DNA from 3 places in the Knoellia altitudinis genome. Region 2 is predicted to be linked to each of the others. Evidence: predicted binding sites of a transcription regulator. Region 2 holds the regulator's gene; each other region holds the start of a gene.
What was found. The regulator LexA, encoded in region 2, represses DNA repair genes until DNA is damaged. The targets are predictions, from matches to a motif close to TCGAACANNTGTTCGA.
Positions count from the first base shown of each region.

Region 1: a site for LexA is predicted at 3,041-3,056, ahead of ACFQW8_RS09975 (DUF222 domain-containing protein). Genes of this name have one in related genera too.
Region 3: a site for LexA is predicted at 5,932-5,947, ahead of ACFQW8_RS15730 (YbaK/EbsC family protein). Genes of this name have one in related genera too.

Region 1 is NZ_JBHTDK010000001.1:2,110,474-2,120,895, reverse strand. It holds gene ACFQW8_RS10000 (RNA polymerase sigma factor) at 1-387, opposite strand, end outside; gene ACFQW8_RS09995 (YciI family protein) at 384-752, opposite strand; gene ACFQW8_RS09990 (YciI family protein) at 749-1,138, opposite strand; gene ACFQW8_RS09985 (YciI family protein) at 1,135-1,497, opposite strand; gene ACFQW8_RS09980 (YciI family protein) at 1,513-1,863, opposite strand; gene ACFQW8_RS09975 (DUF222 domain-containing protein) at 2,051-2,848, opposite strand; gene ACFQW8_RS09970 (HelD family protein) at 3,113-5,131, opposite strand; gene ACFQW8_RS09965 (TrmH family RNA methyltransferase) at 5,187-5,828, opposite strand; gene ACFQW8_RS09960 (DinB family protein) at 5,848-6,342, shown strand; gene ACFQW8_RS09955 (DUF7218 family protein) at 6,344-6,628, opposite strand; gene ACFQW8_RS09950 (DedA family protein) at 6,759-7,436, shown strand; gene ACFQW8_RS09945 (SDR family oxidoreductase) at 7,534-8,397, shown strand; gene ACFQW8_RS09940 (response regulator) at 8,420-9,052, opposite strand; gene ACFQW8_RS09935 (sensor histidine kinase) at 9,049-10,260, opposite strand; gene ACFQW8_RS09930 (ABC transporter permease) at 10,268-10,422, opposite strand, start outside.
Region 2 is NZ_JBHTDK010000002.1:13,033-23,454, reverse strand. It holds gene ACFQW8_RS14885 (WD40/YVTN/BNR-like repeat-containing protein) at 1-1,811, opposite strand, end outside; gene ACFQW8_RS14880 (hypothetical protein) at 1,941-2,411, shown strand; gene ACFQW8_RS14875 (GNAT family N-acetyltransferase) at 2,481-3,080, shown strand; gene ACFQW8_RS14870 (winged helix DNA-binding domain-containing protein) at 3,099-4,220, shown strand; gene ACFQW8_RS14865 (VOC family protein) at 4,367-4,810, opposite strand; gene ACFQW8_RS14860 (LysM peptidoglycan-binding domain-containing protein) at 5,070-5,477, opposite strand; gene lexA (transcriptional repressor LexA) at 5,673-6,419, shown strand; gene ACFQW8_RS14850 (Sir2 family NAD-dependent protein deacetylase) at 6,430-7,305, opposite strand; gene ACFQW8_RS14845 (LysR family transcriptional regulator) at 7,645-8,586, shown strand; gene ACFQW8_RS14840 (ComEC/Rec2 family competence protein) at 8,590-10,422, opposite strand, start outside.
Region 3 is NZ_JBHTDK010000002.1:201,986-212,407, reverse strand. It holds gene ACFQW8_RS15755 (methyltransferase domain-containing protein) at 1-714, opposite strand, end outside; gene ACFQW8_RS15750 (iron chaperone) at 806-1,282, opposite strand; gene ACFQW8_RS15745 (DNA polymerase III subunit alpha) at 1,350-5,141, opposite strand; gene ACFQW8_RS15740 (SAV_6107 family HEPN domain-containing protein) at 5,138-5,545, opposite strand; gene ACFQW8_RS15735 (DUF6504 family protein) at 5,551-5,868, opposite strand; gene ACFQW8_RS15730 (YbaK/EbsC family protein) at 6,004-6,525, shown strand; gene metF (methylenetetrahydrofolate reductase [NAD(P)H]) at 6,693-7,580, opposite strand; gene ACFQW8_RS15720 (polyprenyl synthetase family protein) at 7,659-8,744, shown strand; gene ACFQW8_RS15715 (GNAT family N-acetyltransferase) at 8,751-9,335, opposite strand; gene ACFQW8_RS15710 (winged helix-turn-helix transcriptional regulator) at 9,369-9,647, opposite strand; gene ACFQW8_RS15705 (VOC family protein) at 9,644-10,048, opposite strand; gene ACFQW8_RS15700 (hypothetical protein) at 10,115-10,422, opposite strand, start outside.

The DNA.
Region 1 (10,422 bases), on a different contig from region 2:
CCGCAGCGACAGGGCGCTCGCACCCTCCGGCGGCAGCGCGGGGTGGGCGCACATTAGGACGAGGCGGAGCAGGTCGTCGTCGACGAGCGAGCCGTCATCGGCCATGACGCCCTCCTGTGGCTGACGGGTTGCCTCGACGAGGAGCAGCGGCTCCTTGCGTGCGGCCATCGTCTCGGCACGGAGCCGGTCGAGGATGCGACGCCGGGCTGCCGTGACGAGCCAGGCGCTGGGGTTGTCGGGCTCGCCGTCGTCCGGCCAGCGGGTCTGGGCCGTGGCGACGGCGTCGGCGAGCGCGTCCTCGACGAGGTCGAGCCGTCGGAACTGCGCGAGGAGCAGGGCGACGAGTCGGCCCCACTCCTCGCGCACGACGCGCTCGAGTGCGGTCATCCGACCTGCTCACCGGCGTCGTCGAGCTCGATGACGGCCCGGATCTCGACCGTGTAGGCCGGCGGCAGCATGGACGCGGCCGCAATGGCGACGTCGAGGTCGGGGAGCTCGATGTCGTAGTAGCCACCGATCATCTCGACCGACTCGACGAACGGTCCGTCGGTCACGAGCGCCCTGCCGTCACGGCGTCGGATCGTCGTCGCCGTGTCGGCGTCGGCCAAGGCCGCGCCGCTGACCCGGCGGCCGTGCTCGTCGACGAAGGCGTGGAACGCGTTGTGCCCGTCCACGTAGACCTGTCGCTCCTCGGGGGTCGCCGCCTCCCAGCCACCCGGTTCGTAGGCCAGGAGGACGAGGTAGCGCTTCATGACTCCCGGCCCTCGGCGGTGGCGACGCGACGCACCTCGACGCCGCCCATCCCGGTGCGACCGTGGTCGGGACCCGCGAGGATGCCCACGACCTGGAGCAGGTCGTCGAGGTCGTCCGTCTCGACCTCGTAATAGCCGGTGAGCTGTTCGGCCGTCTCGGCGTAGGGCCCGTCCGTGATGACGACCTTCCCCGCCGCATCCGCCCGGACGAGCTTGGCCTCACGAGAGTGCGTCAGCTCGGCGCCGCCGACGACCGAGTGCCCCCCGGCCGTGAGCCGGTCGGCGAACTCCTGGTGCCGGGCATAGACCGTGTCGCGCTGCTCCGGCGACGCCTCCTCCCACGACGACTCGTCACCCGGGAGCAGGACGACATAGCGGGAGGTCATGACGCACGGTCCTCGGGGGTGTTGACCGGCCGCACCTCGATGGCGTCGCCGAGCTGGGCGATCAGCTGGCAGCAGTCGAGCAGGTCGTCTAGGTCCTCGGTCTGGACCTGGTAGAAGCCACCCACCTGCTCCGCCGACTCCGCGAACGGACCGTCGGTCACGGGGCCGCCGCCTGCCGGGATGGACTTCGCCGTCGCACTGCCCTGTAGCTCGGCGCCGCCGGTCACGGTGTGTCCACGCTTGCCGAGCTCTTCGTCGAAACGCGTGTATGCGGCATACCCGGCTGCTCGTTCTTCCTCCGTCATCGACGTCCACCAGCGGTCGGCGTCTCCGACGATGAGCACGACGTATTCCTTCATGACGTTCTCCTTCTCTCAGGCCAACCGGCGGAGCTCGAGGTGTTCACCACGGGCCGCGAACTGCTCGCAGATGCGCCTCAGGTCGTCAGCGTCCTCGGACTCGAGGAGATAGAAGCCGACGACCTGTTCTGCGGACTCGGTGAACGGGCCCTCGGTGACGAGAGCCGCACCACCGTCCTTGCCGGGGCGCATCGACACGGCCTGCGCCGAAGGCTCCAAAGGGCTCGTGGCGAGGATCTCGTGCCCACCGGCGGCGAGGTCGCGGTAGAACTGCTCGTGGGAACGCTGCCCCTTCTCGTGCTCCTCGGGCGGGAGCTCAGCCCACTCCGCCTCGGGTGCGGGCAGCAGGACGAGAAAGCGGCTCATCGGGATCTCCTTGTGGTCGGCTGGATGCGAGGGCGCGAGTGCGACCTCACTTCCCTGACGAGCGAACCACAGCCGAATCGACAACTCGACCGGAACTCGTGGACGAGCCAAGGTCGATGCCGCCAGAAGCGCTGTATGCCGTTCGCCTCCACGCCGGTCCCCGACTCGCCGTGCTCGCCTGGACCCTCTAGAACGGGATGGTCTGCGGGTGCTGTGGTGGTCGCGGTAGGAGGTCGATCCGGTAGCGCTTCCAGCTGGGGCTGTGGTCGAGGTCGATCGTGGGTGGTGGGCTGCCGTAGGTGTTGCCGTCGATGTCGAACGAGACCGGGTAGGCGCGGGGTGCGGCGTTGTCGGGTCCGCCGAGGAGCTCGATGAGCTCTTCCTCGAAGGTGGTGGGGATGTCGGCGGGGTCGACTGTGGCGCGGTTCGAGGCGCGGAGGTCGCGATGTGTCGCTTCGGCGGTGACAAGGTGCAAGTGGTCGACACGCACGAGCTGGCGGGCACGCTCGGTCACCGCGGCCCACGCGGTCCGGGCCTGCTCCACCTTGAAGTCCCCGCGCCAGTGGTCCGTGCCGTGCACCCCGGTGCGCCGGGTGAGCCCGCGCCGGGCGCGTTCGTCCTGCGCGTGCGCGGTCACCGCGTCCGGGTCGACCTGCGCCGCCGTGCGCGCCAGCAGCCGGCGCAACGGACCGGTCGTCAGCTGCCCCCACACGCCCTTGACCCGGTCCACCACCTCCGCCGCGGACTCCGCCGACAGGAACTCGGTCTCCTCCGTCACGACCCGCGCCCGCTGCTCGTCCAGCTCACCCGAGGCCATCGCATCGACCACGGCCGGGGTCCGGGTCAGCTGACGGATCGCATCCAGGACCCGGTTCGTCGCGACATGGACAGAACACCCCAACCGGGGCGCAGCCAGCTCCGGGGCATCCAACCGCTGGTACCCCAACCCGTGGTGCACCTCGACCGACGTGCCGTCCTCCTGCACGTGCGAGTCAAGCGCCGACAGTGCGCCAACGCCACCGCCTGCCGCGCCGACGCCGCGTCCTTCTCCCGCTGCGCCGACTCGATCACATCCAGAAGCTCCTCGGAACTCAACGTGGAAGCCGAAGCAGACAACGCGGCATACCGGCCCTCCAGGACGGCGGTCGCAGCAGTGCTCTCCATGACCCCACACTACTCGAACATGTGTTCCACGATCAACTTTGTCCACAACCAGGTTGGGCTGAACACGCAACTTGCGCAGTGGAATTCACGTGATGGGGTGCTCATCCTGCAGAGCCGGAGGGAGTGGCTTGGAGTGGACGACGGTGAGGTCGGAGACGGCTCGGGTGAGGACGACGTAGAGGCGCCGCAGACCGGTCCGATCGTCGGGCTCCGCCGCGGCGATCTCGGCCGGTTCGAGCACGAGGACGTGGTCGAACTCCAGGCCCTTGGCCACCGTCGCAGGCACGACGTCGACCTGGTGCTCGACGTCGCCGTGCGTGGCACCAAGAGTGCCGTGCTCGATCCCGGCGGCCTGCAGGGCTCGAGAGACGTCAGCGACCCGGGCGTCCGGCACGATGACGCCGATGCTGCCCGGGAGTGCCATCAGCCGATCCAACTCTGTCACAACCGCACTCACGAGCCCTGCGCCCGCGACAAGAACGAGGTCGAGCCGACCAGGGTTGTCTCGCACCGACTCCGGCGCTGCGAGACCAGGGGCCGCCTGGGGCAGCAACCGGGCCGCGAACTCGATGACCGACGCCGGCACCCGGAACCCACGACGCAGCTCCGACACGATGCCGTCGGGCTTGCCGAGGTGCTCGAGGCTCTCGGCCCACGACGCCGTCGACCACGGGGTGGTGCCCTGGGCGATGTCCCCGAGGATGGTCGCGGCCCCGGTCGAGCACCGCCGACCCACCGCCCGCAGCTGCATCGGTGACAGGTCCTGCGCCTCGTCCAGCACCACGTGACCCAGGCTCGGCGTCCGGTTGAGGAGATCACCGAGCTCGTCGAGCAGCACCGCGTCGGCGAGGGTCCACTTCGCGGATCCCGCTGTGCGAGAGGGCTTCTCCCAGAGCAACACCTTCTGCTCGTCCTGCGACAGCACCCCGTCGGCCGCCGCCGCGAGCGCGTCCGCATCCGACAGCAACCGGTGCAGCAGCGCACGGGCGTCGACCTTGGGCCAGATCGAGCCGGCATACGCCTTGACGGGGGCGCTGCGCGCGATGGCGTCCTGGACGCGGTCGTCGGGGTACTCCCCCAGTGCCTCCATCTTCACGAGCACCGAGTGGGCCAGCCGCTGCGGCAACAGCGCGCGCGCTGCCTCATAACGGATCTCGCGGCCTGCGAGCCCGTCGACCAGTGGCGCGACGTCATAGGTCGCCACGCGCCATACGCGTGACCCGCGCGGCACGACCATGGCCTCCTCGGGCGGCACGAGGTGCGACCACACGGCGCGGTGCAGCACCCGAGCCATCCGCGCGTCGCCCTTGAGCTGTGCGACGGCCGTCTCTTCTGTCGCCCGGATCGGCACCGACGCCGTGAGCGCCTCGATGCTCGTGTGCCGGACCTCGACCTCGCCGAGCGTGGGGAGCACGGCACCGATGTGCTCGAGGAAGGCCTCGTTGGGGCCGATGACGAGGACACCGCTGCGCCCCAGCCGCTGGCGATAGGCATAGAGCAACCAGGCCGCCCGGTGCAGGCCGACCGCGGTCTTCCCGGTGCCGGGCGCACCCTGGATGCAGACCGTCGTGGTCGCGTCGACGCGCACGAGCGCGTCCTGCTCGGGCTGGATCGTCGCGACGATGTCGCGCATGGGACCGACCCGGGGGCGCTCGATCTCCGTGGCGAGGATCTGCGAGCGCGCCTCTGGCTCGGCCGCGTCCAGGAGGTGCTCGTCCTCCAGCGCCGTGATCGAGCCGTGGTCGTAGCCGAAGCGGCGACGCAGCCGCACGCCCATGGGCTCGGAGTGCGATGCGCGATAGAAGGTCGTCGACACCGGCGCCCGCCAGTCGATGACGAGCGGGTCGCCGGCGTCGTCGGTGACGTGCCGACGACCGATGTACCAACGCTCGTCGGTGTCGAGGTCCACGCGGCCGAAGAAGAGTGCCGTCGTGGGATCGTCCTCGAGTGAGCGGGCACGCCGCCAGAGGGTCTCGGCGAGCGCCTCCGACGACGCCGCGTTGCCGCCCTGGACGTCGAGGGCGAGGGTGCGTTCGCGCATGCGGGCCAGCTCGGCGCGTGCGGTCGCGAGATGGGTCTGTTCTGCCGTGAGCTCCTCGTTCATGGGCATGACGAAGTGCCTCTCCTGAGCTCAGGGTGTGATGGGGGGAAGAGACAGCCTAGGCGATCGGCTGGTCGAACACGTGCCGTCGCACCCACGCGTGCATCGCGATGGCCGCCGCGGCGCCGGCGTTGATCGACCGGGTCGAGCCGAACTGCTCGATGTGGAGGGTCGCCTCGCACTCGGCGCGCATCGCCTCGGACAACCCCGGCCCCTCCTGCCCGAAGACGAGCATCGCGTTCCGCGGCAGGTCATAGGTCTCCAGAGCGCGGCTGCCGGGCAGGTTGTCGACCCCGATGAGGCGTATGCCGTTCGCTGCCGCCCACGTCGCCAGGTCACCGGGCGTGGAGTGGTGGTGCTCGTGCTGGTAGCGGTCGGTGACCATCGCACCTCGTCGGTTCCATCGGCGTCGACCCACGATGTGGAAGGCCGCGGCGCCCATCGCGTTCGCGGTGCGCACGACCGAGCCGATGTTGAAGTCGTGCTCCCAGTTCTCGATGGCGACGTGGAAGTCGTGGCGGCGGGTGTCAAGGTCGGCGACGATCGCCTCGTGACGCCAGTAGCGATAGCCGTCGACGACGTTGCGGCGGTCGCCGTCGCGGAGCAGGTCCGGGTCGAGCCTCTCGTCGTCGGGCCACGCCCCCTCCCACGGTCCGACACCGACCTCGCCATCGGCAATGCGCTCGCGCTCGTCACTCACGGGCCCAACAATGGCAGGCATGAGTGAGAAGCCCCTGCTGGGCGAGAGAGACAACTACGCCGACTACCTCGACAGCCGCCGCGAGGCGTTCGAGAAGAAGTGCGAGGGGCTGACGCCGGAGCAGCTGGCGCTGCGCTCGGTGCCCCCCTCGTCGATGTCGCTGCTGGGTCTGCTGCGGCACCTCGCCGAGGTCGAGCGCGGCTGGTGGCGTCGCGCGCTGGCGGGAGAGAGTCCGGAACGGCTCTGGGGCCCGCGGGGCGCCGACGCCGACTTCAACGACGTCGTGGGCGAGCAGTCCGCGGTCGACGAGGCGTGGGCGGCCTGGCGGGTCGAGGTCGCCTACGGCCAGGAATGGCTCGCGGCGCATGACGACATGGGTGCCGTGGTCGACGGCCACCACCACGGGCAGCTCAACGTTCGCGATGTCGTCGTCCACCTCATCGAGGAGTACGCGCAGCATCTTGGACACGCCGACCTGCTGCGGGAGTGCATCGACGGCCGCACCGGCCAGTGACTCAGTGGTTGCGCAGGGCGTCGATCAGCTCGTCCTTGTTCATCGAGGAGCGACCCTCGATGCCGATCTCGCCCGCGCGCTTGCGCAGCTCGTCGACCGTGCGGTCCTCGTAGTTCTCGGCCTCACCACCGCGCTCACCGACCTTCGAGCGCGAGCTGGCTGCGGCCGCGTTGGAGATGCGTGCGGCCTTCTCCTTGCTCGCGCCGTCATCGCGCAGCTCCTCGTAGAGCTTCGGATCCTTGATGCTCGGACCCGGGTCCTTCGCACCGCTCCTGCCCTGTGGCATGGCTCCTCCTCCGGTCGAGTGCAGTCCCCATCCACCCTGCGCCCGACGCTCGCACTTTGCAACGTGACCCACCCACGGGGGCGAGCCGTCCAGCGCACGCCCAGCCACACGGCATACCCTTGCGCGCGTGATGATGCCGACGCTTGGCCCCGACTGGATGGACCCCCAGTGGCTCCTCGACCGCTTCGGCTCCCAGTTCTTCTGGGTCAGCGTCGCGATCGTCTTCATCGAGTGCGGGCTGCTCTTCCCGATCCTGCCCGGTGACTCCCTGCTCTTCGCCGTCGGCCTGTTCATCAGCCGCGGCGACATCGGCATCAACATCGCGGTGGCCTGCCTGATCCTCAGCCTCGCGGCGTTCGTCGGCAACGTCGTCGGCTACGAGATCGGCCGCGCCATCGGTGCCCCCCTCTATGAGCGCGACGGACGCTTCATCAAGAAGAAGTACTTCGACCAGACGCACGAGTTCTTCGAGAAGCACGGCGCCAAGGCCCTCGTCCTCGGCCGGTTCGTGCCCATCGTGCGCACCTTCATCACCGTTGTCGCAGGGGTGAGCCGGATGGACCGCCGCCACTTCTTCGTCTGGAGCGGGGTCGGCGCCGTGCTCTGGGCCACCGGCATCACCCTCCTCGGCTACTTCCTCGGCGGCATCGAGCTCATCCACGAGAACCTCGAAGCAGCGATCCTCGTCATCGTGGCGGTGTCGGTGGTGCCGATGGTGATCGAGTTCATCCGTCACCGCAGCGCCACCCGCATCGTCATCGAGGAGACCGACGAGGTCATCGACGACCTCCGCGACGACCGCGTCTGACCGGGACCCTTCTCGACGCTTGATTCCTCGGCGTCCGGGTAAGGAAACTGGCAGAACGCAGATCACGCACCGCTCCCGCCGAAAGGAACGAGGACCCATGACCCGCGCCAAGCTCACCCAGATCGAAGCCCAGTCGCAGGAGTGGCCCGGCACCACGGGCGAACTCACCCCGGCACCGGACCACGGTGAGACGTCGTGGACCGGTCGTGGACGCCTCGACGGCAAGCGGGTCCTCATCACCGGAGGTGACTCCGGCATCGGGCGCGCGGTGGCCATCACCATGGCCAAGGAGGGCGCGACGGTAGCGATCGCCCACCTGTCCGAGGAGCAGGGCGACGCCGAGGACACGGCTCGCGTCGTCAAAGAGGTCGGAGGTACGGCGCACCTGTTCGCGACGGACCTCACCGAGCTCGCGGCCAACCAGCAGCTCGCCAAGGACGCGGTGAAGGCCCTCGGGGGACTCGACGTCCTCGTCTGCAACGCGGCATACCAGATGACCTTCGACCAGATCGAGGCCTTCCCACCGGAGCAGATCCAGCGGACCTTCGCGACCAACGTCTTCTCGCCCTTCTGGCTCGTCCAGGCACTCGCCGGAGAGCTCGAGAAGAGCGAGGGCAGCGTGATCATCACGACCTCGATCCAGGCCTACGAACCGTCCGAGCAGCTGCTCGACTACGCAGCGACGAAGGCCGCGCTCAACAACATGGTCGTCAACCTCGCCAGCCAGCTCGGCAAACGCGGCGTGCGCGTCAATGCCGTTGCGCCGGGGCCGATCTGGACCCCGCTCATCCCTGCGACCATGCCGCCCGAGAAGGTCGAGAACTTCGGCGCCGACACGCCCCTGGGGCGAGCCGGCCATCCCGTCGAGGTGGCGGCCGCCTATGTCTTCCTCGCGTCCGAAGAGGCGAGCTATGTCTCGGGAACCGTCCTCGGAGTCACTGGCGGGCGCCCGGTCTTCTAGGACCGGCACGCCGTGCCGGGACTCACCTCCCGGGCACGGCGATCAGACCGAGCGTGTATGCCGCCGTGACCGCCGCGGTCCGGTCCGTCACGTCGAGCTTGGTGAAGATCCGCAGCAGGTGGGTCTTGACCGTCGCCTCACCGATGAAGAGCTCACGACCGACCTCGGAGTTCGACAGGCCCCGGGCGACGGCACGCAGCACGTCGAGCTCACGTGGGGTCAGGTCGGCCCTCGCCGGTGCCCGCAGCCGCTCCGCGAGCCTGGCCGCCACCGGCGGGGCAAGGACCGTCTCGCCCAGCGCGGCCCGGCGGATGGCGTCGGCGAGGACCGACGGCGGCGTGTCCTTGAGCAGGTAGCCCCGAGCACCTGACTCGACGGCCCGCACGATGTCGGCGTCGGTGTCATAGGTCGTGAGGACGAGCACCTCGGGCGCATCGGGCTGGGCGCGCAGTCGTGCGGTGGCCTCGGCGCCGTCCATGACCGGCATGCGCAGGTCCATGAGGACGACGTCCGGCGCCAGCCCGGGAGCGAGGGCGATCGCCTCGGCGCCGTTGCCGGCCTCGCCGACGACCTCGAGGTCCTCGAGCTCGCTGAGCAGCGCCACCATGCCGGCCCGCACGACGGGATGGTCGTCGACGACGAGGATGCGGATCATCGGGGCAGCTCCATCACGAGCCGGGTCCCCCGCGGTCGCGCGGGAGCGATGGTCACGTCTCCCCCGAGCGCGGCCGCGCGAGCCCGCAGCCCGTCGAGCCCGAAGCCGCGGGCCGTCGCGGGGTCGAAGCCGTCACCGTCGTCGGTCACCTCGAGCGCCACCCGTTCCGGGGCGTAGTCGAGCGTCACAGCCGCGGCCCCTGCCCCCGAGTGCCGTCGGACGTTGGAGAGCGCCTCCTGGGCACCTCGCAGGACGACCACCTCGGCGTTGCCACCGAGCGGCGCGGGCTCACCGGTGACGGACGACGAGACCCGTATGCCGGTCTCCCGGGTCATCGTGTCGGCGAGCCGGGCCAGCGCTTCCACGAGCGTGCGGGACTGGAGGTGTCCCGGGGTGAGCTCGGCGACGATGATGCGGGCCTCGGCGAGGTTGTCGACGGCGGTGCTCTCGATCATCGAGAGCCGCTCCCGTGCCGTGTCGACGTCGTCACGGTCGAGGGCGGAGCCGGCCGCCCGGGACAGCGCGATGACCGAGGTGAAGCCCTGCGCGAGGGTGTCGTGGATCTCTCGGGAGAGTCGGCTGCGCTCGTCCTGCACGCCCTGGGCGCGCTCGACGGCGGCGAGCTGGGCCCGCGTGGCGCGCAGCTCGTCGATGACCATGGCCCGCTCCTCGGCCTCGCCGATGATCCGGTGGATGAACATGCCGAGGGCTGCCGAGAGCACGAAGGAGATGAGGACGGACACGAGCGCGCCGGGCACCTCCTCGGCGGGATCGTCGGCCGGGACGACGGCCGCGGTGAAGAGTGCCGCGAGGGCGAGCCCGGTGGCCACGAGCGCCGGGCGCTTCTCGAACGTGGCCCAGATCTGCGGGAAGAGGCAGAAGAAGAGCAGCCACGACTCGAACTCGGGGTCGATGACGATGATCGTGAGGAGGCAGGCCCACGCGCAGAGCTGATGGAGCACGGCATACCGGGTCGCCTCACGTTGGATCGCCCGTCGCCCGAAGAGCGCGTAGGAGAGTCCCACGCCCGAGAGCAGCAGGAGCGTCGGCAGGCGGCCGTGCGGACCCGGCGGCTCGATGAGGACGATGACGAGGGCCGTCGTGATGAGGGCGTAGCAGCTGAGGTGCCACCACCTCGCCTGCCCGCGCCACATGGCCGCGAGCTGGTCGCTCGACAGCTCTGCGGGTGAGGCTGGTGTGGTGGTCACCGGCTCATCATGTCGTGCCGCGCTTGAACCAGCGGAAGGTGAGGACGCATAGGACGAGTCCGCCCAGGGCCCACACACCGAGCACGAGGGCCGTGCGCCCGAGCTCCCAGGCGCCGCCCATCTCGATGGATGCCATGACGTCGGGGAAGAAGACCGAGCGCA
Region 2 (10,422 bases):
GTGAGGTCCGGGCTGATCTGCTCCCAGCGACGCTGGCCCACATCCGTGTTCATCCGACTGACGTACTCGCTGGCGCCGAACATGATCCGCGGGTCGGCAGCGAACTCCAACGGTGCGACCCAGTTCTTGCGCAGGCCGGGGATCGTCATGTTGAACGCCGACTGTCCCGTGTCCGTGCCGACGAAGCCGCGGCAGCCACCGTTCTGTGAGCAGCCGTAGTACTTGCGGTCGTTCGTCGGGTCGATGCGGTTCATCATCCCGTCGCCACCCACGAAGTTGAACCAGTCGCCGTTGGTGCTGTTGTCCAGGTTCCACGACTTCAGCGAGCCGTTGTCCTGAGCACCTGCGTTGAGACGCTGCGGGTTCTGGAGGGAGACGTCCATCGCGTAGAACTGCGTGACCGGCAGGTCCGGCGTCTTCTGCCAGAGCCCACGAGCCGCGCCGTTCTGCGTCGACCAGTAGAAGCCGCCGTCGTTGCCGAGGTAGACCTTGTCCTCGACGAACGGGTCCCACTCGACGCCGTGCTGGTCGGCGTGCGGCGTCTGCGACGTGGTCCAGGTCTGGCCGCCGTTGAGGCTCTCGGCGAGCTGGACACCGGCGACGAAGACGTGCTGCGGGTCCTGCGGGTCGACGTAGACCCGGCCGAACCACCAGGCGAAGCCGCCGCTGACGTTCTGCAGCGTGCCGGTGCTCGTCGAACCCACGGCCGTCCACGTGGCGCCGGCGTCGGCGCTGGTGAAGAAGCCGTTGAAGTTGCCGCGGGCCGTGCTGGAGATCAGGTACGCGCGGTTGGGGTCGCTGTCGGAGAAGTCGACGCCCATGCGACCGACGAGGTTGTCCGGGGTCTGCAGCGCCGGGTTGGTCTCGCTCTGGGGCAGCGGGGCGTCCTGGACCTCGGTCCACGTGCGACCGGCATCGGTCGAGCGGTAGAGGTAGGAGTGCGGCCCGTAGATGCGCGACTTCTCGTCACGGATCTTGTCCCAAGTGGTCGCGAGCATGACGTCGGGGTTGCTCTTGTTGATGCTGACGTCGATCGCGCCGGTGGCGGCGGAGCCGGGGACGATGACGCGCTCCCAGGTGGAGCCGCCGTCCTCGGTCAGGAAGAGGCCGCGGGTCGGCTCGGTGTCGTGCAGGGCGCCCATGACGGCGACGAAGACGCGGTCGTCGTCGCGCGGGTCGATGACGATCTGGCCGATCGTGTCGCTGTCCTTCAGACCCATGTTGGTCCAGGTCGCCCCGTCGTCACCCGACTTGTAGACCCCGTTGCCGTAGTAGGCCGAGCCACCACCGTGGTCGGGCTCGCCGGTGCCGGCCCACACGACGCCCTTGGAGTCGACAGCAACCGCACCCATGGACTGGGGCAGCTGGTCGTCCCACGCGACGTCGAACGTCGCGCCGCTGTCCGTGGACTTCCAGAGGCCGCCGGTGCCGGTCGCGATGTAGGACACGCCCTGGGTCGTCGGGTCGGCCGCGATGTCGCGGATGCGGCCACCGATGTTGGACGGGCCGAGGTTGCCCCACACCTGGTCGGTGCTGGGACTGCCCTGCGACGCCTTGCCCATGGAGGTGGACTGCGCCACAGCCTCCCTGACTGCGTCCTCGGGGATCGACCCGTCGGCGTTGGCACGCTGGAGGTACATCCACTCCTCGGCACCGGTCGGGTCGGCCGAGGGCCGCTCCTGCTGCTTCGCGGCGCTGGTGCGTCGCTTCTTGTCTTCCGATTCCGCCACGGAGGCCGCCGAGACGCCGACCGGTACGGCCAGAGCTGTCACGGCGACGAGCGGCCACCACTTCTTGTGTGCGAGTGCCACTTGCATTCCTGCCTGCAGGGTCGGGTCGGCCCCGTCGGCGGACCACGATCTGGTCAACCTAGTCGTCACAACTGACTAGGTCGAGTGTCTGGACGAACTACCTGTGAGTTCTGTCCATAGACTTGTCCAATGCCCCTCTCCCGGACCCGTCTCGCGGCGCTCCTGGGGGTCGGTGCCGTCGTCGTCAGCGCCTTGGTCGGGTGTTCCTCCGGACCTGGTGAGGGTCAGGCCTGTCCGGCGCCCAGCGCTGCTCCGGCAGCCGAGCTCGCGCTCCTGCCGTCGGGCCTGTCCTTCGACGGGGTCGGCGAGGTCACGCGCGTCACCTCGACCCAGGGCCACGTGAACGCGCGCGCCGTCTCGACCCAGCCACTCGAGGAGCTCACCGTCTCGATCCAGGACGCGGTCACCGCGGCCGGCTTCCGACCCGCTGGCATGGACAACGAGGGATTCGAGGCCGAGGTGTTCTTCACCTCCGGGACGTATGCCGCGGGGCAGGCGCTCGTGCGCGCAGCCGACTGCGAGGGCCAGTGGGAGATCGACCTCGTGCTCGTCGACCCCAGCCAGCTGCCGAGCGCCACTCCCAGCCCGACCACGAGCTGAGCAGCTCCTGTCGCAGCCCGACCACGAGCTGAGCAGCTCCTGTCGCAGACCGCGGGCATCATGGGTCCCATGACCTCCGAGCCCGTGTGGGAGACGCATCCGGTCACGCCCGACCGGTTCGAGGACTTCGTGACCGTCGTCAACAGGAACCGCCGCACGACGCACTGCTGGTGCCTCTCCCATCGGCTCACCGCGGCCGAGGTCACCGAGCTCGGCGGCACCGGGGAGGACCAGCGCGAGCTGGCGATGCGCGCCCTCTGCGAGCGTGAGCACCCGCCGGGCGTCATCACCTATCTCGACGGCGAGCCGGTCGGCTGGTGCAACATCGGGCCCCGCTCCGAGATCACCCGCCTCGAGCGGTCCACACTCATGCCTCCGACCGACGACCTCCCGGTGTGGAGCATCGTCTGTGTCGTCGTCCGCAGCGGCTTTCGCAGACGCGGGGTGACCCGGCACCTCATCGAGGGTGCGGTCGACTACGCGAGGGCCAACGCAGCGCCCGCCGTCGAGGCCCATCCCGTCGACCCGCAGGGCCGCATGGACCTCACGCTGGCGTTCGTCGGGACCAGGGCGATGTTCGGGCGCTGTGGCTTCGAGGTGGTCGGAACGACCGGGGCGACGGCCAGCAAGATGCCTCGCCTCACGATGCGCCGAACCCTGCTGGCCTGATCGCGGCAGGATGTGGCCATGCCCCGACACGTGACCCGCGACTGGGTCATCCGGCGACGCCTCGCTGTCCAGCGCCTCTCGTCCGCGCCGCTCCCCCAAGCTGCCGACGCTGTCCGTCTGCTCACCTGTGTCCAGAGCCAGGACGCACCTCTCGCAGCGCACTCCCTCGCCATGCGCTCACGCGCCATCACGTATGCCGCCGTGCTGGCCGAGCAGTCGGCCGGCGGCTGGGTGCGCACGCACATCCTCCGACCCACGTGGCACCACGTCGCGCCCGAGGACCTTCGCTGGATCCAGGCGCTCACCGGCGGCAAGGTCGAGGCCGCCATGCCCGCCCGCCACCGCCAGCTGGGACTCACGCCCGAGATCGTCGACCGGGGCATCGACCTCCTGCGCGAGCTCCTTCGCGGAGGGCGGACCATGACCCGCAAGGAGATCGGACCGGAGTTCGCGGCTGCAGGCCTGCCGGGACCGGGCGAGACGATGGCACACCAGCTGATCTGCGCCGAGGTGAGAGCCGTCATCTGCTCCGGGCCACCCCGAGGCACCGAGCACACCTACGCCCTGGTCGACGAGACGATCCCGGCAGCGGAGGCGGACACGTGGTCGCGTGAGAGGGCACTCGTCGAGCTGACCCACCGGTTCCACGCCGGGCACGGCCCTGCCTCCGAGCGCGACCTCCAGCGCTGGAGCGGCCTCACCCTCACCGAGATCCGCTCTGCCACAGCGGAGATCATGACCTCCAGCTCGCTGCAGTCGACGCACCCTCTCGAATCCGTCGAGTGCCAGGGCGAGACCCTCTGGTACGACCCCACGGTGACGGCGCGCACGTCGCTCAAGCACACGGCATACCTGCTGTCGACCTTCGACGAGGCGGCACTGACCTATCCCACCACCGGCTTCCCCAGGAGCAACCCCGACACGGACCGGACCCGACTCATCTCCGAAGCTGCCGGTGGGATCGTCGTCGTCGATGGGCACGACCTCGGCACGTTCAAGCGCAAGACCGAGCCCAGGCGCGTCACGGTCACCGTCCGCCTGGAGGCCGACCTCGACCCCGCGGAACGCGATGGCATCGCCGAAGCCGCGCAGTTCCTGGCGGCCTTCCACGACCTACCTCTGAACCTCGTCTTCGCCTGAGCGCGAGGCGTCTGACGCCTCGCTGAGCAGCCCATCTGTAGCCCTAGATCCAGCCGGGCTGGGAGTGCCAGAAGTCGCGGAGACGCCAAGGCTGCTGGCCGGCCCCATGTGCAGCGCGCGACACGCTGGTTCGCAAGTGGATCGGGTCAGGCGTCGTTGGTGCCGAACCCGTCGCGCTCGGCCCGTTCGTGCGAGTCCTCGGTCTCCTCGAAGAAGGTGACCGTGAGGCCCGCCGGAGCGTCGACTCTGGAGTTGAGCGACATCCATGGGGTGAGGACCGGCTCTGCGACGACGGTTGCTCCAGCACTCTCCGCCTCGCGAGTCGCCGACTCGGCGTCGTCCACCTCGAACGCGATCCGGATCTTCGGGCTCGGCGTTCCCGCCGCCTCGACGGCGTCGATCGCCACCTTGTGCGCTGGACTCGCGATCTCAAAGGTCGCCCGGCCAGCCTCGAGGATCGCGACCCGGTCCTCCCCTCCCGAGGAGAACGCCGCGATCTCGTCCATGCCGAGGACGTCGCGATAGAACCGGACCGCGGTGTCGTAGTCCTCCGCCTCCACGACCACTCGCAGCTGCTTGACCTTCTGCACTCGCCCACTCGACTGATCTGTCATGAGAGGTCCAAGCCCCGCCGGCCCGGACTTATTGCCCAGCAGCGACACCCGATGCCCCGATTGCGGCCCAAGGATGGCGCTCGTGCGCCACACGTCGCGGACGACGCCGGGCACAGCAAAGGGCGCCCCGCGCGAAGACTGGCGGGGCGCCCTCCATGCTGAGTCGGAGAGGGGTCGAAGCTCATCCAAGGACTCAGGACCGAACCGGGGTCGAAGCGGCTCGGAGCGTGGTGCGTCAGCCCTGGGGGATGACGATGGTCTGGCCGACCCTGACCTGGGCCGTGGCAAGGTCGTTGGCCGCCTGCAGCTCGGCGACACCGGTCGCGACCGACACCCCGGCGAGGTGCTGGGCAGCGATCTCGGAGAGGGTCTGCCCCTGCTGCACCGTCACCGTCACGGCAGGCGCCGACGCGGCCGCTCCTCCCGTGAGAGCGACGAAGGCGACCACCAGGGCAACCAGGAGCACCATGGTCGTCAGGACGAGACGACCGGCTCGGGTGACCCTCAGCGCCGGCGCCGCGAACACGGGCACCGACGCCCCGGTGGGGATCGACACGAGGCGCGGCTGCGTCGAGCGACGCGGAACCGGACGCGGCGCGGCATACCCGATGGTCGTGCCGTCCAGCACTGCAACTGCACTCATGGTGTCCTCCTGGATCGGTGTCCCGCTCGAAACGGTGTTCGAACGAACGCTTGTACGATTTCTAGCACGGATGTTCGAGGAGTTCAAGACACGCGTCGAACAGATGTTTGAAACACCTGCTCGAACTCCGTAGGCTGTGCTCATGTCAGAAAGCCAATCAGGCGCCACTGACAACGCCTTCTGAGGAGACGAACCATGAGCGACAAGCGCCGCCAGGACGACGCCGACGTCCACCAGCTGCCCGACCGGGACCCGGGCGACGGCACCCTGACGGTGCGTCAGCGCAAGGTTCTCGACGTCATCCGCAACTCGGTCGACCGCCGTGGCTACCCGCCGAGCATGCGTGAGATCGGCCAGGCCGTCGGCCTCACCTCTCCCAGCTCGGTGTCGCACCAGCTGCACGCCCTCGAGAAGAAGGGCTACCTGCGCCGCGACCCCAACCGGCCCCGTGCGCTCGAGGTCATCTCCCCCGACACGCCGAGCGACATCCGTGGCTACCGGGGTGGAGCAGCTCCCGACGACATCGACGCCGACCTCGACCCGACCGGCTCGGGCGACGCGCGGCCCGAGGCCAGCTATGTGCCCGTGCTCGGCCGGATCGCCGCCGGTGTGCCGATCATGGCCGAGGAGATGGTGGACGAGGTCTTCCCACTGCCCAAGCAGATCGTCGGCGAGGGCTCACTGTTCCTGCTCAAGGTCGTCGGTGACTCGATGGTCGACGCCGCGATCTGTGACGGTGACTGGGTCGTGGTGCGTCAGCAGCCGAACGCCGACAACGGCGACATCGTGGCCGCCATGCTCGACAACGAGGCGACGGTCAAGACGTTCAAGCGCAAGGACGGCAAGGTCTGGCTCATGCCCCACAACCCGTCCTTCGACCCCATCGACGGCGACCACGCGACGATCCTCGGCAAGGTCACCGCAGTCCTGCGTCGCATCTGAGCGGCTGGGCTCACCCCAGCCGCGCGGCCAGCTCCCGCGCCAAGGCGGTCAACGTGACGCCGAGCGGCGCATCGATCCGATGTGTCGTCTCGGCGTCTCCACGCGTGGGGCCCAACGTGACGACGACGACGGGTATGCCGTGTGCCGCGGCGCGGCGCACGAACCGGTATCCACTCATCACCTTGAGCGACGACCCGAGCACGACGAGGACCGGCGCGGCCTCGGTGAGGGCGAAACACTGCTCGACCCGTGGTTTGGGCACCGAGCCGCCGAAGAAGACGACGTCTGGCTTGAGGGTGTCGTCCCCGCACACGAGACAGCGAGGCGGGACGAAGGTCTGCACGGCGTCATCGGCAAGGACGATGTCGCCGTCGGGCCGGATCTGGCTGCTCACCCTGGAACCGTCGCCGACGAGTCCCAGAGCGAGAGAAGCGAACCCGGGGTTGGCATCGTCCATGAAGGCCTGCACGAGGTCACGGTCGGTGCGTTCGCCGCAGGTGAGGCACTCCACGTCGGCAAGGCTTCCGTGGAGCTCGATGACGTCGCGCGTGCCGGCGTCCTGGTGGAGGCCGTCGACGTTCTGGGTGATGACGGTGCCGATCGCGCCGACGCGCTGGAGCTCGGCGACGGCCCGATGCCCGGCGTTGGGTTCGGCGACGGAGAAGCGCTGCCAACCGATGAAGCTGCGCGCCCAGTAACGCTGTCGCGCAGCACTGGTCGCACAGAACTCCTGATGCGACATCGGCGTCACCCGCCGCTGGCCGTCAGGCCCGCGGTAGTCCGGGATGCCACTCTCGGTCGAGAGGCCGGCGCCGGTCAGGACCAACGCAGGGCCGCGGTCGCGCAGGAGCGATGCGACCTCACCCACGGACACCTCTCGACTCACCCCACCATCGTAGGTCGCCCCGAGCGGGCCCGGACTCACTCGCCGGGGCAGGCGCTCTGGTGGACCAGCGCTCCCGTGACCATCCAGCGCCAGTCGGTTGCCGACCCGCCCGCGTACGCTCCGGCTCCGCACTGACACCTCCAGTGCCACCGGCCGAGGGCGTCACAGCTGACGTCCGGGTGGTGGCTGCGGCGGGCTGTCCGCCTTCGCATCGTGGCCTTCATGCTGGAGAGGAGGGCTCGGCACCACCGCCAGATACGCCCTGCCCTCGTCCGTCAGCGCATCACGCGGTGTGCAGAGGACTGGCCCTTTGATAACTGGGCGTTATAGGATTCATCCATGATCGATGCAGCCGGCCTCCGCGTCATGCGGGCCATCGCCGACGAGGGCAGCTTCACCGCGGCGGCCCTCTCCCTCGGATACTCCCAGCCCGCCATCTCACAGATGGTCCGTCGCCTCGAGACCCGCACGGGCACGACACTCGTCGAGCGCATCGGCCGCAGCGTGCGCCTCACCGAGGCCGGTGCCGTGCTGGCCCGCCACGCCGGACCCGTCCTGTCGGCCCTCGACGCCGCGGAGGAGGAGGTCGCTGCCATCGCCGGCCTGCGCTCCGGCCGCGTCCGTCTCATGGCCTTCCCCAGCGCCTCGGCGACCCTCGTCCCCAAGGCCCTGGCCAAGGTCAAGGCCGAGCACCCGGGCGTCTCCATAACCTTCAGCGAGGGCGAGCCGCGCGAGTCGCTGGCCGCGCTGCGTGCCGGGGAGTGCGACCTCGCGGTGGCCTTCGTCTACGAGGGCACCGACCTCGGCCGCGGCGAGGAGGATCTCGACGCCTTCGTCACCACCCCCCTCCTCGACGACGAGGTTCTGCTCGCGGTGCCGCGCACCCACGACCTCGCCCGTGCCAAGCACGTCGACATGGCCGCCCTCAAGGACGAGACGTGGATCGCCGGCTGTCCCCGCTGCCGAGGCCACCTCCTCCAGCTCGCGAGCACCGCGGGCTACGTCCCGGACATCGCCTACGAGACCGAGGACTACGTGGCGGTCATGGGACTCATCGCCGAAGGGCTCGGCGTCGCGGTCATCCCCGACCTCATCCTCAAGACGGTCCACCACGAGGACGTCGCGGCACTCCCGATGACCCCGGCCTCGCGCCGCCACATCGTCGCCGTGACCACGCCCGACCTCCAGCGCGTCCCGGCGGTCAGGGCCACGCTCGACGCGCTCGTCGAGAGCGCCAAGGCGTCGGCGGCCAAGACCCGCAAGAAGGCCGCTGCCCGCTGACCTTCACCTGGCGGTGACGACCTGGAGCCGGTCGCCCCGCTCCACGACGGCGATGTGGCCCCGCTGGTCGGTGCGGTAGGCGGCATACCCGTTGCTCCTCAGCATGCTCAGGTGTGCAGCTGTCGGGTGTCCGTAGTCGTTGTCCTTGCCCACGCTGATGACCGCCACGGGCGCTCTGACGGCGGCCATGAGGGCGGGGTCGAGGTTCGCGCTCCCGTGGTGGGGTGTCTTGACGACGTCCAACTCGCCCGCAGCAGAGGCCATCTCGGGGTCTCGTCGCATCCTGAGCACGAGGTCGTGCGCTGCCTCCCGCTCCACGTCGCCGAGCAACAGGACGTCGACCTCACCGACGTGGACGGCGAGCACGATGCTCGCGTTGTTGGGCACCGAGCCGGCCGCGATGCGGCGCACGGGCGCCCACACCTCTGCGGTGGCCTCGCCGAACGAGAGCCGGTCCCCCGCCGCAACGGCAGAGACGGGTATGCCGCGTGCTCGCGTCCAGCCGGTCACCTCACCGACCTGGTGTCCCGGCTCCGCCACCGGTGAGACGAGGACCTGTCCGACCTCCCGACCGCCGAGCACCCCGGGCAGGCCCTCGACGTGGTCGGCGTGGAAGTGCGTGAGGACGACGGCGTCGACGACCTCGACACCGAGCGAGTCGAGACAGCCGTCGGCAGAGGCCGGCTCGGGCCCGACGTCGACCACGAGCGCGCGCCGAGGGCCGGTGCGGACCACTGCCGCGTCACCCTGGCCGACGTCGCAGAAGGCAACGCGCCAGCCGTCGGGAGGCCACGTCACGACCCGCGTCGGGATGGTCATCGCCGCGCTGAGGGCGACGACGGCGAGGGCGAGCAGTGGTCGCACGACCGCGGCACGCCCGAGCCATCGCCCGGTGACCAACAGTGTCAGGGTGAGCCCTGCGAGCAGCAGCGCACCCGGTGGGCCGTCGGGCCAGGGCAGCGTGCCGCCCGGGACGTCAGCCATGACGCGCGCGGTCCGAGCGATCACCAGCGTGGGCACGGCTCCGAGCCAGCCGAGGAGCTGGGCGGGCGCGTCGGCGACGACCGACACGAGAGCGGCCGCCACCCCTGCGACCGTGGCCGGAGCCACCAAGGGCGCGGCGACGAGGTTGGCGACGACCCCGACGATGCTCACCGACCCCTGGAGCAGGACGATGAGCGGGGCGCACATCGCCTGTGCCGCAACGGGTATGGCGATGGCCGGGCCCATGAAGGCCACCCTGGGGTGGAGTCTCGCGGCGATGGCATCGCCCCACGGTCGGGTGAAGAGGAGCAGGCCGAGGGTGGCGAGGGCCGACAGGGCGAACCCGAAGGACCGCGCCATCCACGGGTCGATGACCAGCACCACGACGATCGCGCCGGAGAGGACCGGCAGCCCGGCGGCGCGGCGCGATCGGCTCATCCCGATGAGCCCGATGAGACCCATGGCGGCCGCGCGGACGACGCTCGGCTCGGGTCGGGCAAGGACGACGAACCCGAGGATCGCGAGCGCGACGACGAACGGGCGCCACCGCCGTCGCACTCCTATGAGGACGCAGAGCCCGAGCACCAACCCACCCACGACAGCGATGTTCGAGCCGCTCACCGCGGTGAGGTGGGTCATGCCCGTCGCCTGCATGGCGTCCGTGAGGTCGGCCGGGGTGCGGCTGGTGTCGCCGATGACGAGCCCGGGCAGCAGGCCGCGTGCGTCGGCCGGAGTGGGGTCGACGGCCCTGCGCAGTCCCGCCCGCAGGTGCTCGGCGACCTGGGCGACGACGCCCGCCGGCTTCGTGACCTCCTGGCTCGAGACCCGCAGCACCGCCACCTCGGGGTAGCC
Region 3 (10,422 bases), 190 kb from region 2:
ATGCGCCGCCACGGCACGCTCGAGGTCGAGGAGTGCGGCGCGGTCGGCGTCGGAGTCCACGAGCGCCGACGGGACGAGGTCGCTGAAGAGACGTATGCCGTGTGCACCCGTGACCGTGAGGCCGGCGGCCTCGAGGAGGCCGACGACACCGGCCCGGTCGAACCGTCGCGGGACGGGATCGGCGTCGCCCCAGCGTCCATCGGGACGGTCGAGTGCCGCACGAGCCTGGGCGAACTGGCCGGCGAGCGCGCGGGCGATGACGGCCGCGGACCTCTGCGGGACGACGAGGCTGAGGATGCCGGCGGGCGCAAGGACCTCAGCGATCCGGGCGAGGGTCGCCTCCGGATCGTCGACGTACTCGAGGGTGCCGTGGCACAGGACGAGGTCGGGGCGGTCGCGGCCGACGAGCGACGACAGGGTCTCGGCGTCACCCTGCACGGCGCTGACCCGTGACGACGCCTGTGCCTCCGCGGCCCGACGGCGCAGGGAGGCGAGGGCGTCCGGGCTGGGGTCGACGACCGTGACGTCGTGGCCGGCGACGGCGAGCGGCACGGCGAGGCCGCCGGTGCCACCGCCGAGGTCGATGACCCGCAGGGGGCGGTCGAGCTCGAAGCTGCGGGCGCGCACGACCTCGTCGACCGCCGCCCACATGGCTGCTGTCCGTGGTGAGGTCGAGACCCCGGTGCGGCGTGCGATCGTCGCGTCCTCGGTCACGACCCACCTCCTCGTCAGATGCCTCTGGGGCAGTGCGACCGGCCGGGTGCCTCGCGCCCCACCAGCCTAGTTGCCGCGCGTGACAGCGTCCTCAGCCGACCGCCTTCCTGACGAGTGTCGCGACGCGCTTCTCGTTCGCGGCGTTGACCGCGGTGATGGCGAACACCGTCGGCCACATCGTGCCGTCGTCGAGGGTGGCCTCCTCGTTGAACCCGAGCTCCGAGTAGCGGACGTCGAACTTGGAGGCTGCCTTGAAGAAGCAGACGACCTTGCCGTCGGCGTTGGCATAGGCCGGCATGCCGTACCAGGTCTTCGGCATCAGGTCCGGTGCGTTCTCGGTGACGATCCGGTGGATCGCCTCCGCAAGAGCTCGGTCGCCGTCGGGCATCTCCGTGATCTTGGACTCGAGGTCGGCCAGACCCTTGGCCCGGTCCTTCTCGCCCTTGGCCTCGGCGCGGAGCTCCTTGGCGCGCTCCTTCATGGCGGCACGCTCGTCGGCGCTGAAGCCGCTCTTGGTCGTGTCGGTCGTGGTCTTCGTGGTCTTCGTGGCTGCCTTGTTGGTGGTCATGAAAGGCACCGTAGGTTCGCGGGCCACGTCGCTGCTTCTCGATTCCTGACGACTTCCTTCCCGGGTCTCAGTGGCCGGAGCTGCCGGGGCTGGAGTGCCACAGCTTGCGCGACGGTGTGCCGTGCTCCGGGACGGCGACCGAGCCGACGAGACGGCCGTCGGTGGTCGACGTGCCCGCGGGCTTGATGTCGGCATAGGGCGACTGCTTGAAGCCGGACGCGTGCACGAGCACCCGGCGCCTCCCGCGGGAGTCGGCCTCCCGCTCCCCCACCTCGGCACGGGCGATGGCCTCGGCGTCGGCGCTCTCGAGCGCACCCAGGACCGCCGCGTGACCACCGTCGCGCCAGGCATCCCAGAGCCCGGCGAGCTCCCAGGCACCGGTCGCCCGGACCGAGATCCCGCGCGGGCCCGTTCGACGGACGACACCACGCACCAACAGGAGCCAGGAGTGGAAGATCGTCGCGGCATACGGGCCCTGGACGTCCTCGAAGAAGGTGGCGTCGACGGGGCCGGTGGAGTCGTCGAGGGTGAGGAAGACGACCCGGCGGCCCGACCGGATGGGCGGGGTCTGGGTCGCGACCTTGACCCCGGCGATCCACACCTCGCTGTTGCTGCGCGCTCCCAGCAGGTCGCGGCTGCGGACGACCCCGAGCGCGTCGAGCATCGGCCCGTAGAACTCGACGACGTGCGCCGAGGCGTCGAGCCCGAGGACGTCGAGCTCGGCCCGGACCCGCTCGGTGCCGGTCATCTCGGGCAGGCCGGTGCCGGGGGTCAGCTCGGGCCGGTCGCCGAGGTCGAGGGTGAGCTGCACCGACTGGTCGCCTGCAGCCACGACCGGCCGAGCTGCTTGCGACTGTGCCGCTGCCCGCTCCCGCACGAGGTCGTCGCCGAGGGTCGGCGGCGGGAGTCGGCGACGCGACGACCGTCCCGTGCTCGCCCGCTCCCACCGGTCGAGCTCACCGACGTGGAGCAGGAGGTCACGGCGGGTGATGCGACCGCGACGCCCCAGCCCGGAGCCCGAGACCCCGATGCCGTGCATGGAGTCGAAGGCACCGGCGAGGACGAGTCGTTCGACGACCGGCCGGCTCACCGTGGCACGTGACCAGAAGTCACCGAGGTTCGAGAACGGCTGTCCCGCAACGATGCTCGCAACCTCGGCACCACTGATGCCCTTGACGTCGGTGAGCGAGAGGCGGATGCCGTAGCCGCTCGCGTCGGGCAGATCGGGGTGCACCGGGGTGAAGTCGCCCCTCCTGCCCTCGTCGAGCCGCTCGATGCGGTAGGTGTCGCCCGAGGCGTTGACGTCGAGCGCGAGGACGGCGATGCCGAGCGACCGTGCGTCGTCGAGGATGAGCCGCTTGGGATACATCCCCGGGTCGTGGGTGAGGACACCGGCGAGGAACGCCGCCGGGTGGTGGGTCTTGAGCCAGGCCGAGTGGTAGGTCGGGAGGGCGAAGGCTGCTGCGTGCGCCTTGCAGAACCCGAACGACGCGAACGACTTGAGCACGGCCCAGATCTGGTCGACATCGTCCGGTGCATACCCTCGTGCCCGGGCCGCGGGACGCCACCACGCCTCGATGTCGAGCTGCCCCTGGGGAGTGCCCATCGTGCGACGCACCTCGTCGGCCTGGGCCAGCGTCACCCCGGTCGTCTCGGCGACGATGTGCAGGACCTGCTCGTGGAAGACGACGACGCCCTCGGTCTCGGCGAGGGTCGGCACGAGAGTCGGGTGGATGAGCTGGGGCTTGGACCAGCCGTGCCGGCTCTCGAGGAACGGGCGGATCATGTCGGACTTCACCGGCCCGGGCCGGAAGAGCGAGATGTCGATGATGAGGTCGCCGAAGCGTTCGGGACCGAACTTGCCGATGAGCTCGCGCTGCCCCGGGCTCTCGATCTGGAAGCAGCCGAGGGTGTGTGCCGTGCGGATGAGCCGGAACGTCGCCTCGTCGTCGAGCGGCACCTGCCTCTCGTCGTCGAGGTCGACCTCGTCGCCGTCGACCCGCCTGACCTCGGCGACGGCGTGGGCCATCGCCGACTGCATCCGGATGCCGAGGACGTCGAGCTTGAGAAGCCCGAGGGTCTCGACGTCGTCCTTGTCGAAGTGGCTCATCGGGAAGCCGAGCCAGCTCGCCTCGACGGGCGTGCGGTCGAGCAGCCCGGCATTGGACAGGACGACGCCGCACGGGTGGAGCGCGATGTGCCGAGGCAGCCCGTCGAGCCGCTCGACGAGCTCGAAGAAGGTGTTGAGTTGGGGCGCATCCAGTCCGCGAGAACGCAGCTCGGGCAGGTCGGCGATCGCACTGCGTGCGTCCTTGGCGCGGATGTGCGGGAACGCCTTGGCGATCTCGTCGATCTCGATCGGCGGCATACCGAGTGCCGCCCCGACGTCACGGATGGCATGCCGCACCTTGTAGGTGTCCATCATCGACACGCACGTCACCCGGTCGCCGCCGAAGCGGTCGAGGATCGCCTCATAGATCTCGGTCCGTCGCGCCGACTCCACGTCGATGTCGATGTCGGGCAGCTCGGCGCGCAACGGTGAGCAGAACCGCTCCATGAGCAGGTCGTGCCGGATCGGGTCGACGCCACTGATGCCGAGGAGGTAGTTGACGAGCGACCCTGCACCCGAGCCACGAGCCGCGACGCGCACCCCCTTGGCCTTGATGAGGTCGGTCACCTCCGCGACCGTGAGGAAGTAGGTCGGGTAGCCCAGGTCCGCGATGACGCGCAGCTCGTCGTCCAGGCGGGACAGCACGGTATGCCGTGCCGCGTCCCCGATCTCGGGGAACCTTCCGCCGACCGCGGCACGACAGCGCTCGGTGAGGACCTGGTGCGGGTCGACCCCGGCCTCGATGCCCAGGATGCTCGGCTCGGGCAGGTGGACGGCGCCGATGCCGAGGTCGCCGCGGGCGTCCTGGACGCACTCGTCGGCCAGCGCGAGCGTGGCGCCGACGAGCTGGGCGGCGCGGCCGTTGTCACCGGCGATCTCGAGGGCACGCAGCCACATCTCCTCGCTGCTCGCGAGGTGACCGGCGTCGGTGACCCGGTCGAGGTGGCGTGAGTCAAGAACAACCAGCCGACGAGCGGCATCAAGGATGTCGACGGTGCGCACCCCGTCGCGGTCGGCGTGCCGGACCGCTGCGGTGAGGACGGCGGGGACGCGGGCCTCGTCGGCGAGGCCGAGCAGGTGGCGGGCGTGGACGCGGGAGCCGGGGGTGCCTTCGGGTCCACCGTTGCCGACGACCTCGATGGCGAGCGCCTCGGGTGGCAGGATCGTCCGCCACCTCTCGAGCCGGGCTCGGGCCTCGACGGGGCGACGGGCGAGGAGCGCCCGACCCACGTCGGAGTCCGGTCCGAGGAGGACCCTGAGCCGGCTCGGCTCGGGGTGGCCGGCCCACTCCTCGCGCTGCTCTCCCCCACGGCACCAGCGGGCGAGAAGGTCGGGCAGCGTCACGGGGACACCGCGCTCACCACGCAGGTGGGTGTCGGTGACGAGCCGGCACAGAGCCGCCCAACCGAGCCCGGGACCGGTGCCCGCAGCCCGGCCCCGGGCGAGGACGGTGACCCGCGGCAACCGTGGGTCGATGACGGCGCCGCCACGCACCGGCGTGCGGGCCTTGCGCACGGGGCGCCCCGTCACGGGCTCACCGACGGCGAGGTCGACGCCGAGGATCGGGTCGATGCCGGCCCGGCGGCAGGCCATCGCGAACCGCACCGCGCCATAGAGACCGTCGCGGTCGGTGAGGGCCAGGGCGGGCTGCCCGTCGGCGGCGGCCCGTTCGACGAGGTCCTCCGGGGTGGAGGCCCCGAACCTCATCGAGAAGCCGGACGCGGCGTGGAGGTGGACGAAGTCGTTCATGCCGTCTCTCGAGCGGCGGCGAGCCGACGAGCAGCACGCTCGCCACGCGGCATACCCAGGGTGAGCGTGACGAGCTCGACGAAGGTCTCGGCGGCGCGCAGCAGGTCGTCGGCCTCACGCACCGACACCCGGACCGTGCGCGACTCGACCTCCTCGCGACGCACGGCCGCGAGCGCGAAGAAGTCGGCCCACTCGCCGAGCTCCGGGGCGTGGTTCGTGAGCAGCGGCCACAGGTCCTGACGGCTGCGTCCGCGTCCGGAGTGACCGGCGACGAGGGCGGCGGCGGCCCGCATCGCGGCATCCTGGGAGGTGACGTAGCGAGCGGCAGCCAGCTCTGCGGCATACGCCTCGGCAAGGCACTGACGGGACTGTTCGATCAGGGCGAGGGCAGGAGCAGCACCCACGGCGATCAGTCCTGGGCCCGGAGCAGGACCCAGGGGTCGCTGCAGCCGTCGGCGGCGTCGGAGGCGAGGTCGTAGACGCCGGTGCCCGCGGCGCTGCCGGCCTCGACCCGCCAGACGTGCCGCTCGGGACGCGCACCGAGGTCACCGAGGTCGCGCCACCACGACCGGCGCTCGCTCCAGTCCTCGAGGACCTCTCGGACGACGAGGATGCGGCCGCGCCAGACGAACGCACGCGGGCGGCACCGGACGGCGAGCGAGCCATCCGTGACGGGCGCCGCGGCCTCGACCCGGACCTCGACGCGTTCTTCGTACCGGCGCACCACGACATGGCCTCCTCAGGCAGGATGGGATGGAGGTGAGAGAGCGATCGAGATGATCGCCAAGGTTCGAACGCCTGTTCGAACACCTCCACTGTACAACCGCCGGACAGCACGCCGTCAAGCCCCTACGCTGACGAGATGAGCCAGCCCGGGGACGCCGTCTCTCAACGAGACCTGAGCAACCACCCCTCGGTCGCTGCTGTGCTGAGCACCCTTGCGACACACCGTGTCCAGACCGTCGTGCGCTATCTCCCCGATGCCGTCCGCACGGCCCGGGCCGCCGCCGAGGCACTCGGGGTCTCCCCCTCCGAGATCGCCAACTCGCTCGTCTTCGCCGGGCGCCGTCACGACGGCTCGACCGAGCCGCTCCTCGTGCTCGCCTCGGGTGGTCGCCGCGTCGACCAGGACCGCATCGCCGCCCTGCTCGACCTCGCCGCCGTCGAGAAGGCCACGCCCGAGCAGGTGCGCGAGTGGACCGGCTTCGCCATCGGCGGGGTGGCGCCGGTCGGGCACCCCACTCCCCTGCGCACCGTCGTCGACGTGACGCTCAGCAGCTTCGACGTGGTGTGGGCCGCGGCCGGGCACAGCCACTCCGTCTTCCGCACGACGTACGACGAGCTGCTCCGCATCACGAGCGGCAAGGCGATCCAGGTCGACTGACGCACCGGTCGCGACACGCGAGACGGCCGCGTCGCCGGGATGACGAGCGCCCCTCCACACTCACCGACCCGGCCACGCGGCCGCGTGATCACTCTGGCGGCAACGAAGGTGGTGCCGGATCAGTACACGTACTCAGGTTCGGCGGACCCGAGATACTCGGACCAGGGTCAGCGAGCCCCGGCGGACAGCCCGAGGTTCTCGTAGACCTCGAGCGTCGCCGTGGAGCGGTTCATCGTGATGAAGTGCAGCCCCGGCGCGCCCTCGGCGAGCATGCGTTGGGCCAGCTCGGTCGCGATCTCGACGCCGACCGCACGCACCGCGGCCGGATCCTCGCTCACGGCCTCGAGCCGGTCGACGACGGCCTTGGGCAGTGGCGTCCCCATGAGCTGCGACATCCGGGTGATCTGCCTGAGGTTGGTCACCGGCATGAGTCCGGGCGTGATCGGCAGGTCGCGGTGCTCGGCGACCCGGTCGCGCAGGCGGAGATAGCTGTCGGCGTCGAAGACCATCTGCGTGACGGCGAAGCTCGCGCCGGCGTCGGCCTTCTTGAGCATGATGTCGACGTCGTGGTCGAGGTCCGGGGAGGCCGGGTGCACGTCGGGGAAGGCCGCGACGCCGATCGTGAAGTCGCCGAGCGTGCGGATGAGCGCCACGAGGTCGGTCGCGTGGTTGAGGCCCTCGGGGTGGGCGACCCACTCGCCGCCGGGGTCGCCCGGTGGGTCGCCACGCAGGGCGAGGATGTTGCGCACTCCCGCGGCGGCATACTGACCGATGACCCGGCGGACGTCCTCGACGGACGCACCGACGCAGGTCAGGTGGGCCAACGGGGTCAGGGTCGTCTCGCGCGCGATGCGCTCGGTGACCCGGACGGTGCGGTCCTGCGTCGTCCCCCCGGCGCCGTAGGTCACCGACACGAAGTCGGGTCGAACGCGCTCGAGCCGTCGGATGGCATCCCACAGCGCCGCCTCGGACACGTCGTCCTTGGGCGGGAAGAACTCGAAGCTCACCGAGGGCCGCTCGGACGAGAGGAGCTGGGGGATGGAGCGGGGTGCCATGGGGTGAGATTAGTCCAGTGGGCAGGCCGTAGGCTCAGACCCACACCCCGTGAGATGCGTGAGATGCGAGGAGCGTTCGTGACCAGCCCGTTGGACGAGGCAGATCTCCGCGCACGCGTGCAGGCCTGCATCGACGAGGAGCTGCGACGCCAGGCCGTCGTCCTCGACGAGCTCGGACCGGACGTCACCGACCTCCTCGACCGCGTCGGATCCCTGCTCGCCGGGGGCAAGCGACTGCGTGCCGCGTTCCTCTACTGGGGCCACCGCGCCGCCGGCCGCGCCGACTCGGACGAGCTCGTCCGCCTCGCGACCGCCATGGAGTTCTTCCAGGCCGCTGCGCTCATCCATGACGACGTCATGGACGACTCGGACACCCGACGGGGTATGCCGGCCGCCCACCGTGCGCTCGCAGCCGTCCACACCGAGCGTGGCTGGGGCGGTGACGACGAGCGTTTCGGCGTGGCTGGCGCCATCCTCGCCGGCAACCTCTGCCTCACCTGGACCGACGAGCTGGTCGCCACGAGTGGGCTCGACGCGTCGGACCTGGCGCAAGGACGCGTGGTCTTCGACCGGATGCGCACCCAGCTCATGGCGGGGCAGTTCCTCGACGTCGTCGACTCGGTCCGCCCGTGGGACGACCTCGCGGCGAGCGAGCGCATCGAGCGCGCCCAGCGGGTCATCCGCTACAAGAGCGCCAAGTACACCGTCGAGCACCCGCTCCTCATCGGTGCCACCGCCGGGGGCCTCGGCGAGAGCGACCTCGCCCACCTGTCCTCCTACGGCCTCGACCTCGGGCACGCGTTCCAGCTGCGCGACGACCTCCTCGGGGTCTTCGGCGATCCCGAGACGACCGGCAAGCCGGCCGGCGACGACCTGCGCGAGGGCAAGCGCACCGTGCTCATCGCGCACACCCTGAGCGGCACCGACGACGCCGGACGCCAGCTCCTCCGCACCGCCCTCGGCGACCCGAACCTCGGGACCACCGCTGTCGACGACCTTCGAGCGGTCATCACCGACTCGGGAGCCGTCGACGCGGTCGAGTCCGAGATCAGCCGTCTCGCCGCCAGTGCCCGCACCTCCCTCGCGGCGGCCACGGGCGTCGCGCCCGACGCCGCAGTCATCCTCGACCAGCTCGTCGAGATCAGCACCGCCCGCACCGCCTGACGCCCGTCAACTGTCGGTAGGGGCCACCTTCCGCACCATCACGCAGTTGCCCAGGCCTTTGGGGCGGTCATAGGTGAAGCCCTCGCGCTCGTACATCGTGCGGGTGCCGTTGTAGAGGAACGACGAGTTCTTCTTCCGTTTCCCGCCGGTGTCGTGGGGGTAGCCCTCGACCACGCCGCCGCCCGCCTGCGCGATCAGGTCCACGGCTCCGCGCAGGGCAACCGACGCCAGCCCCTGGCCACGGTGGGCCTTCTCGACCTGGATGCAGGTGATCCGGTAGTCGGGCAGTTGCTCGGCCGTGGCCAGATACTCCTTGCGGTGGTGGATGCCGGGTAGCTCCTCAGGTGTGCCGTACTCCGCCCAGGCGATGGCCAGGTCCTCGTCGTAGACCAACGCCGCGTGCGCGATCCCCTCGTCCACCCGGCGCTTCTTGAACGCCCGGTTGTCCTCGGCGGCCCCGTCCGGCTCCCGGTCATCGGGATGGAACCAGGTGCACCAGCAGCTGGCGAACATCCCCTTGTTGCGCTCGACGAGGGCTGCGAAGTCGTCAAAGGTCTCCGAGGTGAGCGACCTGATCGTGATCTCGGACATGTTGGCAACCTAGACCGCGTCGGACGTGGACTCCTACCGTTCGGCCCCCCAGCGTCCGAGGGCAGTGATCGCCTCGCCCAGTGCGAGCCCTCGATCGGTCAGCACATAGGCGCGTGTGTTGTGTCGAAGAGGCAGACGGGTCAGCACGCCTGCCGCCTCCAGCTCGCGTAGGCGGGTCGCCAGCATGTTCGTCGGCGTCCCGAGCTCGCGCTGAAGGTCGCCGTAGCGCTGCGGGCCTTCGAGCAGCCGCTCCACGATGAGCAGTGCCCACCGACTGCCGACGATCTCGAGGGCCGCGGCGAGGTCGCTCACTCGGTCGGGTCGGTGTTCGGCTTCATCCAGAACGGCGAGTAGTGGTAGCCGTCGGGATCGTCGAACTGGCGCTGGTACATGAAGGGATAGTCGTCGATGTCACCGATTCGTCCGCCGGCTGCACCAGCACGGTCGACCAGCTCGTCGACCGCCTCCCTGCTGCCGAGGTCGAACGACACCGTGACCTTCGAGGGTGTGTCCGGTCCGCCGACCAGCTCCTCGACTCCCCCGATGTTCGCGTACATCTCTCGGCTGCCCAGCATGAGGTACTGCTCGGGCGCGATGGCGAAGCACGACACGTTGTGGTCGGACATCTCCGGGTTGAGCGTCCAGCCCAGGGCCGTGTAGAAGGCGGTTGCGCGCTCGACGCTCTGGACGGGGCAGGTGATGAAGAGGCTCATGCGGTCATACTTGCAAAATGCAAGTGGGCCCGTCAAGAGCTGTCGCTCTCCATCGGGACAGGCAGCTCAGCGCACCCACACGACCTGCGGTCCGGTGGTGTGGAAGCCGGCCGCGATCCACCGGCCCAGCTCGTCCCCGTGCGCGTAGCCGACAAGTGCTCGGCCGGGGTGGAGGACCGCCGCGCACGCGACCATGGCGGCAACGTCCTCCTGTTGCCCTCCAGCGGCCCAGGCGTTGGACAGCTCCACCGTGGCCCCGGCTTCGTGCAGCACGGCGCCGCCGACCAGCTCCTCGCTCTCTCGCTGGGCAAGGATGGTGAAGCGCGGGTGCTCGAGGAATGCCGGAAGGAGCACCCCCGTGTAGTCGTGCAGCT